Regions from separate parts of the Mesorhizobium sp. P160219 genome, predicted to be linked through region 1. Evidence: riboswitches for the same ligand, from Rfam matches in the RefSeq annotation. Region 1 holds a riboswitch; the other holds the start of a gene.
What was found. Region 1 has a riboswitch for cobalamin ahead of AC3EMP_RS24635 (CbtB domain-containing protein). Riboswitches for the same ligand answer to the same signal wherever they lie in the genome.
Positions count from the first base shown of each region.

Region 2: linked by a shared signal. The riboswitch ahead of metE (5-methyltetrahydropteroyltriglutamate--homocysteine S-methyltransferase) and the one ahead of AC3EMP_RS24635 (CbtB domain-containing protein) in region 1 are both predicted to bind cobalamin.

Region 1 is NZ_JBYNWG010000001.1:5,068,828-5,074,089, forward strand. It holds gene cbiB (adenosylcobinamide-phosphate synthase CbiB) at 1-512, shown strand, start outside; gene AC3EMP_RS24615 (hypothetical protein) at 527-841, opposite strand; gene cobO (cob(I)yrinic acid a,c-diamide adenosyltransferase) at 866-1,480, opposite strand; gene cobU (bifunctional adenosylcobinamide kinase/adenosylcobinamide-phosphate guanylyltransferase) at 1,482-1,994, opposite strand; gene AC3EMP_RS24630 (CbtA family protein) at 1,987-2,790, opposite strand; gene AC3EMP_RS24635 (CbtB domain-containing protein) at 2,806-2,985, opposite strand; cobalamin riboswitch at 3,022-3,217, opposite strand; gene AC3EMP_RS24640 (gamma-glutamylcyclotransferase) at 3,285-3,977, opposite strand; gene AC3EMP_RS24645 (aromatic ring-hydroxylating oxygenase subunit alpha) at 4,114-5,262, shown strand, end outside.
Region 2 is NZ_JBYNWG010000001.1:1,968,626-1,973,887, forward strand. It holds gene metE (5-methyltetrahydropteroyltriglutamate--homocysteine S-methyltransferase) at 374-2,725, opposite strand; cobalamin riboswitch at 2,821-3,022, opposite strand; gene AC3EMP_RS09565 (adenosine kinase) at 3,431-4,423, opposite strand; gene metK (methionine adenosyltransferase) at 4,532-5,262, opposite strand, start outside.

The DNA of each region.
Region 1 (5,262 bases):
TCGCGCCCGCCTTCTGGACCGGCGTTTGCGGGCTGGCCGGCGGCGTCGCCTACAAGGCCGCCAACACCGCCGATTCGATGATCGGTCACCGCACCCCGCGTCATGAAGCCTTCGGCCGGGCAGCCGCACTTTTCGACGACTGGATCAACCTGCCGGCCTCGCGGCTGACCGGCCTGCTGATCGTGCTGGCGGCCTTCGTCGTCAAGGATGCCGACCCCCGCAATGCGTGGCAGGCCATGCGTCGCGACGCCAGAAAGCACCGTTCACCCAATGCCGGCTGGCCGGAGGCGGCGATGGCTGGCGCGCTCGGCTTGGCGCTCGCCGGCCCGCGCAGCTATGGCGGCGTCATCGTCGAGGACGCCTATATGGGCGAAGGCGGCCGCCGCGAGGCCGACAGCACCGACATCCGGCGGGCGCTGAAACTTTACCAGATAGCAGACTATCTGCTGATCGCGCTGTTTGGATTGCTCTCCGCGGTCGTCATCTACCTGGATGTTTTGATCTCGCAGTAGATGCGCCGCCTGACTCACCAAGAGACACGGACTTCCTTGGCGTTTGAATCCACCGCCGCGCCAAATCTTTTGATCGCGTAACCGCCGGCGGCCACTGCCGAGGATTTCAGCACAGGCTCAATCACAAGGAAAAGCTTCTCGGCGTCTGGCCTGTACAGATAGAGGGTGCATTTGCCCTCGCCAAACTCGTCGCCATCAAATTCGCCGACATGCGCATTCGAAACAGCTTGTTCCAACCGATCCTCCAGAACTTGGACCGATTGCCGCTCTTCCGGCGCCCCGAACTGACCGCCGCTCAGAAGAAGATAGACAATTACCGCTTGTTCCAACGGTCATCTCCCGAAGTTAGACCCTCAAAACTCGATTCCCTGCTGCGCCTTAACGCCTGCGGAAAAATGGTGTTTGGTCACGCCCATCTCGGTGACGAGGTCGGCCGCCTCGACCAGCGCCGGCTTGGCATTGCGGCCGGTGACGACGACATGCAGGCCTTCGCGCCGCGCCTTCAGCGCCGCGACCACCTTGTCGAGATCGAGATAGTCGTAGCGCAGCGCAATGTTGAGCTCATCGAGGACGACAAGGCTGACAGAGGGGTCGGCGATCAGCTCCAGCGCCTTGGCCCAGGCGGCTTCGGCCGCCGCAATGTCGCGCTTCAGATCCTGCGTCTCCCAGGTGAAACCCTCGCCCATCGTGTGCCAGACGACACGGTCGCCGAACGCCGCGAAGGCGTCCTTTTCGCCGGTGTGCCATTTGCCCTTGATGAACTGGACGATTCCGACGCGCTTGCCATAGCCGAGCATGCGCAGCGCCAGCCCGAAGGCGGCCGTGGTCTTGCCCTTGCCGGGTCCGGTGTTGACGATCAGCAGCCCCTTCTCGACCGTCTTTTCCGCGACCTCGGCGTCCTGCACCGCCTTGCGTTTGGCCATCTTGGCGCGGTGGCGTTCTTCGTCTTTTGCGTCGATATCGGTCATCTCATTTCACCTTGAGCGGCAGCCCCGCCACCATCAGTAGCACCGTATCGGCAACCGCCGCGACCTGCTGGTTGAGACGGCCGGCGGCATCGCGGAACCGGCGTGCCAGCGCATTGTCTGGCACAATGCCTTGTCCGACTTCGTTGGAGACCACGAACCACGGTCCGCGCGGCCGCGAAAGCACATCGGCCAGCCGCCGGCACTCCCCCTCCAGATCATGATCGGCCAGCATATGATTGGTCAGCCACAGCGTCAGGCAGTCGACAAGCACCGGCTGGTTGTCCGGCAAAGCTTCGAGCGCGCCTGCAAGATCAAGCGGGGCATCGATGGTCGCCCATCCCTCGCCGCGGCGCGAGCGGTGCTGCGCGATGCGCTCGCGCATTTCGCCGTCATAGGCTTGCGCGGTGGCGATATAGGCCCATGGCGGCGGCAACGCCGTCGCCAAAGTTTCGGCATGCGCGCTCTTGCCGGAGCGCGCACCGCCGATGATGAAGGTCAAACTGCGATCAGGCAAAGCTGTCGCGCAGGATGGTTGCGGTGCCGGTGAAGCGCGCGCGCACTATGCCGACAACTGCGCCGAGCACCAGCCAGAACACCAGATTGGTCAGCGTCACCGCCACCACGAACTGATGATGCAGGCCCTCCGGGATCGGCGTTACGAAACTGTCAGGCTGCGGCGCGCCGACAATATGCGGGGCGACGATCAGGACGACGGCGAGCACGGTCAGGGGCGCCGACGTGCGGAAGGTGATAAGGGCAAGACCGATCGCGGTTGCCATCACCGTTGCCCACCACCAGATCTGGCGCTGCATGAGATCGGCCGCCGGCATTGCCGGCAGTTCCGGCGGCAGGCCGAGGCCCGGCGCCAGCGTGAACACGGCAAAGCCGGCCAGACCCCAGAACACGCCCTGGCGCCAGCTGCCGATGCCGCCGGCGAACTCGGAAACCGCCACCAGGACCAGCGCGAACCCGATGCCGGTGACAATGTTGGCGACGACACTGAAGGCGAAGCGCTCGAAGCCGTCGGCCGGCGCCCAGCCTTCGTCCCCCGCCGGCGCGGCTGCTTCAGCCGGGGCTGCGCTGCTCACGGCATTTTCCGCCGGCGCGGCGGTGCTCATGGCATTGGTGTCCGCAGCGTTGGCGGCGGGCGCCGCGGCATGCTCATGCTCATGGCCGCCACCAGCCTTTTCGTAGACCTCCGCCTTGAGGATCAGCGGCACGGTGGCGTAGGCCTGCATGCAGGCGAGAGCGACACCGGCCACGAGCCCTGCGATCGCCGCGATGAACACGACGTTGCGAAACAGGTTCATGATGTCAGATCCTGGTCAGTGGCAGGGAAACGCCATCGAATGGCGATAGTCGTGCGCCGCATTGTGGACCGCATCGATGTGCGAGAAACCGACAACGCCGACGACGAAAATGCCCAGAAACGCGCTAAGCACGAGCTGCATGAAGCGCGACTGCGAGGAGACGGAAGCGCCGAGGGAGACGGAAGCGGTATTCATATCTTGTCCTTTCGCCCTCCACCCGAGGGCATCGAAGTCAGTTCCCTGTCGCCGGCAGGTCTCCTGGCTCGCGGATCAGCGCCCTTCCCCACCTTCCCGAAGAAAAAATCCCCAGTGGCTTGGAGAGGACTACCGCACACAGTTGCGGGGGCAGCCACGGCATTGGGCAACAAGTCAGCCCTCACCGCATTCCCTCTTGGTCCCTAACGGAACCGACGACATGCATGACTATAGGCTGAAACGGTCGCATCCGGCAAACCAAATTCCGCCGGCCAACAGCGCGAATGCGCCATGCGGCGTTACGGGTTCAACGCGGTGATCCGCTCGGCAACCAGCCGCTGCAGCCGCCACAGATGGCGATCGTGAATGCCGCGCTCTTCAAGGTTTTTCACCGTGTTGTAGAGATAGTCGGCGCCCGACCCCCAGTGCCCGCAGGACGTTGCCAGCCTTTCGACGACCTTGCCCTCGTCGAGCGGTCCGGAATAGGTCAGGCCGTTGCGGTTGATGACGAAGGCCAATGCCCTGAGCGGTCCGGCCTCGCTTGCAAGCTTGAGCATGCGCGGCCGGTAGCTTGTCGGCTTCAGCGTGACTTCGCGCCGGAAAAGCCGGCCCAACTGCTCGCGCCGGTTATTGCCGGTCAGCCGAAAGGCGACGCCCTTGCATTGTCCGCCACGGTCCAGCGCCATCATCAGGCCGGGGCTGTCCTTGGTGCCGCGCCAGCGCGTCATGTTCATGCAAAAGGACCGATGCCAGCCGCGCGCCAGCGCAACGCGGTCCTCGACATAATCTATTTCCGGTTTCCAGATCAGCGATCCATAGCCGAACAGCCATAGCGGTTCGCTATCCGGGAGTTCGACCTGGAATTCATCCAGCAGCGCGTCATAGTCGGCGTCATCGAGATGCATCGCGTCCGGATCCGGCCCGGGGTCCCTGATCTCGCGCCAGCAGCGCGCGACCAGCTCCGGCGTAAGCGACATCTGTCGTGCGGCCAATTTCCGAATCCCCCCAATTTCCGAATGTCCCATGTCCACGACATGATTATGCGCCGCGCCTGCAACCGGCAATGCGGCACTCTGATTGACAAACGATTTGCCGGGGTGTCGGCTGACGCTTCATAGGAAGCCAGCCATGCATCCCAGCCCGAGCGAGCGCGACCCCTATAACGGCCTGAGCCGGGCCGAACCGACGCTACCGTCGTCGGCCTATTGGGATAGCGAGGCTTACCAGCGCGATCTCGACGCCATCTGGCACAAAAGCTGGCTGCTCGTCTGCCGCGAGGCCGACCTCGCCCAGCCGCTGGCGTTCAGGACATTCCGCGTCGGCACGCAGGAAATCGTCATTCTGCGGGACGAGACCGGCGAACTGCGCGCCTTCCACAACACTTGCCGGCATCGCGGCTCGCAGCTTTGCCAGAAAAGCGAGGGCCGGCTGAAAGCGCGGCTCATCACGTGCCCCTACCACGCCTGGTCCTACTCGCTGCGCGGCGATCTCGTGCGCGTTCCCTCGAAATCGCTGCCAGATGGTTTCGACAAGGCCGATCATCCGCTCTACCGGGTGGCGCTGTCGGTGTGGCGCGGCTTTGTCTTTGTGAACCTTCAGCAGGCTGCGGCCGGCTCCGCCGGGACCTCCTTCGATCCCGCATCCGGCGACCTCGCCAACTGGCCGCTGGAAACGCTGGTATCAGGCCATGTCCTGCGCAAGGTGATGAACTGCAACTGGAAGATCTTCTGGGAGAACTTCAACGAGTGCCTGCATTGCCCGGGCGTCCACAAGGACCTGTCTCGGCTGGTGCCGATATACGGCCGCGGCCTGATGAGCCGGCACGACGACCCCGACTGGGTCCGCCATGCCGACAATGACGCGCCGGAGTTTTCGGGTGGCCTGCGCGCCGGCGCCGAGACCTGGTCGCGCGACGGACATGCCCATGGCCCGGTCTTCCCGGGTCTGACGGCGGCCGAGCGCGCGGCCGGACAGACCTATGCCACCAACCTGCCCTCGATGTTCATCGTCGGCCATGTCGATTATGTCAGGACGGTGCGACTGATGCCGCTCGGTCCCGAACAGGCCGAACTCACCGCCGAGTGGCTGTTCGCGCCCGAGGCGCTCGCTGAGACCGACGTCGACAATGTCGTCGCCTTCGGCACCCAGGTGCTGGAGGAGGATGCCGCGATCTGCGAGATCAACCAGAAAGGCCTGCGCTCGATGCGGCACCGGGCCGGCGTGCTGATGCCGGAGGAGTATGATCTGCACCGCTTCCACAACTGGGTGCGCGAGCGG
Region 2 (5,262 bases), 3.1 Mb from region 1:
GACGTCCATCTCCCGAATTGGCGGGACGCTAGCGATACCCGGACCCTGCCACCTCGCCCGTAGTCTGCGCGATCAACTGGGGGCGGACAGACGCAGCACCATATATTGTCGCTGCCTGAGCGAACGCGCCAAGCAGTCTACTTTGAGAAACGACGCGTGTCCGATTTGTTCGAGGCGCGGGGCCTGTATGTCCCCAAGGAACCGATATTATAGCGTAGTGCCACATTTATATTTCTGCGGGATTAAGACACGTGCCGTAGGGAAATTGCACATTTGCGCCGAGTGGCTCATTTCCAAGAGTGTGATCGGTTTGGCATATTCCCGGCCGACATCCGCCAGCCGGCAACTCCCCACACGGTGAGGAAGAGAAGCCTCACGCCTGCACTTTCTGCCGGAGCGCGCGTGCTGCAGCGACCATGTTAATGAGGGCAGGGCGGACCTCCTCCCATTTGCGTGTTTTGAGGCCACAGTCCGGGTTTATCCACAGTTGGCCGTCGGACAGTCGCTCGCGGGCAAGCATGACTAAGTCCGAAATCTCGCAGACCTCCGGCACACGTGGTGAGTGAATGTCATAGACGCCGGGACCGATCTCGTTCGGATATTTGGAGCTCGTGAAGGCGTCCAGCAGTTCCATCTTGGAGCGCGACGTCTCAATCGAAATGACATCCGCATCCATTCCAGCGATCGCGTCGATGATCTCGTTGAACTCCGAATAGCACATGTGGGTATGGATTCGAGTCGCGTCCTTTACACCCGTTGAAGCGATCCGGAAGCATTCGACAGCCCAGTCGAGATAGGCTTTCCAGTCAGATTGGCGCAGTGGCAATCCTTCGCGAAACGCGGCCTCATCGATCTGGATCATCCTTGCGCCGGACCTTTCGAGATCCGTCACTTCGTCGCGGATGGCGAGCGCGATCTGGCGGCAGGCTTCGGAGCGGGGTACGTCGTCTCGAACAAAGGACCAGTTGAGAATGGTCACTGGGCCTGTGAGCATTCCCTTCACAGGCTTTTCCGTAAGCGACTGGGCGAATTGCCACCAGCGCACCGTCATCGGATTGCGCCTCGATACGTCCCCGAAGATGATGGGGGGACGCACGTAGCGCGACCCATAGCTTTGCACCCAGGCATGCTGAGTGAAGGCGAAGCCGGACAGCTGCTCGCCGAAATGCTGTACCATATCGTTTCGTTCGAACTCACCGTGCACCAGCACGTCCAGCCCGATCTCTTCCTGCCAACGAATTGCTGACTCGATCTCCTTCTTCAGGAAAATCTCGTAGTCGACATAACTGAGCTGGCCCTTCGCATGAGCGGACCGCGCGCGGCGTACCTGCGGCGTCTGCGGGAAGGACCCGATTGTCGTCGTCGGGAACGGCGGCAGCCCGAGCGTGCCGGCCTGGACTCTGGAGCGCTCGCCAAAAGCGCTCTCTCGTCGTTTCATGCTATGGTCAATGCTGGCGATCCGCCCCTCAACAAGCGGGTCATGGATCTTCGTGGACGTCAAGCGAGTGGCGGCAGCCTCGGCAGAAGCTTTCAACGCGGCTGCCACCGCATCCCTGCCTTTGGAAAGGGCCCGGGCCAGCAAGACCAGCTCGTCGGTCTTCTGGGCCGCGAAGGCGAGCCACGACCTGATGTCGGCCTCGAGTTCCGTCTCCATGCGCAGGTCAATCGGCACATGCAGCATCGAGCAAGAAGGCGCGATTTCGACGCGGTCCAAGGGCCAGCCGGCGACGATCGGTTTGATGCGGTCGAGAATGGCGGGCAGGTTCGCACGCCAGACGTTGCGGCCATCGATCAAGCCGAGCGAGAGCACCAGATCCTTCGGAGCGAGCCGACCCACCGTTTCCAGCTGCTCGGGAGCGCGCACGAGATCAATATGCAGGCCGGCCAGGGGCAGAGAAACCGCGGTTTCGAGATTGTCTCCCAGCGACCCGAAATACGTAGCCAGCATGATCTTCAGCTCGGGCGCGGCTTTCGACAGCTGGCCATAGGCGAATTCGAACGCAGCTCGTTCGTTCGGGTTCAGATCGAGGACAAGCGCTGGCTCATCGATCTGCACCCAGTCGGCTCCCGACAGCTTCAGCCTCTCCAGAAGCTGCTCGTAAACCGGCAGCAGCCGCGGTAGGAGCGCGATGGGACCGAACCCCTCGGCAGGCGATTTCGCCAGCTTGAGGAAGGTGATGGGTCCAAGGATGACTGGGCGTGTGTGAATGCCGAGAGCTTTAGCCTCGAGGAAGTAATCGACCGGCTTCGATGACGAGAGGGCGAACGTCTGATCATCATCGAGTTCCGGCACAATGTAGTGGTAGTTGGTGTCAAACCACTTGGTCATTTCCATCGCGGTTACACCAGGTCCATGAGCCTCCTCCTGGTGACCAGCGTGTCCACAATCCTCCGTCTGACCCTGGTTGCCGCGCGCCATTGCGAAGTAGATGTCAAGTGGGACCTCGCCGCTATTCCAGCCGTACCGGGATGGAACGGCCCCGACCATGGCTGCGGTGTCGAGCACATGGTCGTAAAGCGAGAAGTCGTTCGACGGGATTTTCGACACGCCGCGATCGCGCTGCTCTTCCCAGCTAGCGGCTCGGAGCGCCTTCGACGTCGCAAGAAGGTCGCCAGCGGACGATGTTCCGGACCAGTAGCTTTCGAGGGCGAATTTCAGTTCTCGCCGACGACCGAAGCGCGGCACGCCGAGCGTTGCTACAGGAATTTGCTGAGAGACAGTCATGTCATACCCCGATGGTTGGGGGCGTCGGTGACAAGGAAGGCGCTAGCAGGCCGGCATCAACGCCGGGTTGCAGCGGCCACCGAGACACCCCGCCCGTGGACGTAATTCGCGTGGCAGGTCTCCTGGCTCGCGGGGTCATAGCCTCTACCCGTCTTCCTGAGGGTATTCGCCTCAGTGACATGATTGGGGTTGGCTCGCCGCTAACAGTTGCGGGGGCAGCGCCGGCATCGCACCGGCTTCCCTCTTAGCTCCGCTGCGGCAGCGCCGCACGCGAGAACCACGACACGCAGACAATCACAGCTGTTCGCTCTTTTGTCAATGACGCATAACGAAATGTTTATGTCGCTATGTGATCGCGCTTTTACGCCTTTGTCTAGCATTGTGAAATATTCAGTCTGCTGCCCGCATTCGGCATCGTGGGACGTGATCGCAAGTCAAGTCCGACGGACGCCGCGAGTTCTCCGTTACCTCAGGAACCTTACTGGCCTTCCCCAAGCTGAGCTTCTGGAAAATGCTGGTGACGATCTGGATGACGGTGAATGCCGTCATGGCAAGCACGCCTTGCACCGCTCCTCCAGCGAGCTTCACGGCAGCAGCATGGGTCAGTTCTCCGAAGCGAATGGCTGTCGCTATCAGCGAGCTTTGACACAGTTCCGCCACTGCGGTCATCGCGTCAGTAGGGCGGCTGGTTAGTTGCCGGCGCATCTACAGCAACCCAGCCCCTTCCGCCTCGCGGCGCAAATTCTGCCTTGGCCTTGGGCCGATCTGCTGGATCACCAGGCCGGCCGCCAGCGAGCCAAGGTCGCCGCAGGTCTTGAGGTTGCGGCCCTGCGTGTAGCCATGCAGGAAACCGGCGGCGTAGAGGTCGCCGGCGCCGGTGGTGTCGACCAACTCCTTGATGGCGGTCGCCTCGATGACCACGGTCTCGTCGCCGCGCACGATCACCGAGCCTTTTTCGGAACGGGTGACGGCGGCAATCTTGCAGTCCTTGCGGATCTGAGCCAGGGCCTCGTCGAAGGATTTTGTCTGGTAGAGCGACTTGATCTCGTGGCTGTTGGCAAAGACGATGTCGACAGTGCCCGAGCGCATCAGCTCGAGGAACTCGTCCCGGTAGCGGTCGACGCAGAACGAATCCGACAACGTCATCGACACTTCGCGTCCGGCCTCGTGTGCGAGCTTCGCCGTCTGCCGGATCGCCTCCTTGGCGCGCGGCGGATCCCACAAATAGCCCTCGAAATAGGTAACCTTGGCGCCGGATGCCTTGTCGGCCTCGACATCCTCAGGGCCAAGCTCGACGCAGGCGCCGAGATAGGTGTTCATCGAGCGCTCGCCGTCGGGCGTGACGAAGATCATAGAGCGCGCCGTCGGCGGCTGTCCCTCAAGCGGCCTGGTGTCGAAGGCAACGCCCTGGGCATGGATGTCATGGGCGTAGATTTCGCCCAGCGCATCGTTGGAGACCTTGCCGAAGAAGGCGGCGCGTCCGCCGAAGCTGGCGACGCCCGCCGCCGTGTTGCCGGCGCTGCCGCCCGAGGCCTCGATCGCCGGCCCCATGCGGCTGTAGAGCAGCTCGGCGCGCTTGGTGTCGATCAGGTTCATCGCGCCCTTGATAATGCCGTTGATCTCGAGGAATGCCTCGTCGCACTGGGCGATGATGTCGACAATGGCATTGCCGATGCAAAGCACGTCATAATCCGGCATCAATGTCTCCGCCAAAAAACCCGAGCCGGCTTCTCGCCACGCCTGCCAGGCGCGGGTCTGCCCGGTGGAAATGGGCTTTCCGCTTGCCAATCCGTTCGCCGGCGGCTCTCACGGGGCGGCGAGTCCTGCCTCGCGACGCAATTCGTCCGCCCTGTCTGTCTTCTCCCAGGTGAAATCAGGCTCTTCACGGCCGAAATGGCCATAGGTCGCTGTATTGCGATATATAGGGCGTAAGAGATCAAGCATCTTGATAATGCCTTTCGGTCTGAGATCGAACAACTCAAGAATGAGGCGCTCGATCCTGCTTTCCTCAACCCTGGCTGTCCCGAACGTGTTGACCATGACGGAAACCGGACTGGCCACGCCGATTGCGTAAGCAAGCTGCACCTCGCACACGTCCGCAAGTCCGCTAGCGACGATGTTCTTTGCGACATAGCGGGCTGCATAGGCAGCCGAGCGGTCAACCTTGGACGGGTCCTTGCCCGAGAAGGCGCCGCCGCCATGACGACCCATCCCGCCATAGGAATCGACGATGATCTTGCGTCCAGTGAGACCGCAGTCGCCGCGCGGCCCGCCGACTACGAACCGCCCCGTCGGGTTGACCAGAATTCTGATGCCTTCCGTCTCCAGGTGGGTCGGCAGGACAGGCTTTATGATTTCCTCAATGACGCCCTCGCGGACAGTCTCTTGCGAGACCTGCTCGTCATGTTGCGTCGACACGACGATGGTATCCAGGGCGACCGGGCGCAACCCCTCATAGCGCACTGAGACTTGGGATTTCATGTCAGGACGCAACCAGCCAAGCTGTTGTGCCTTCCGGACATACGCCTGCCGTTTCG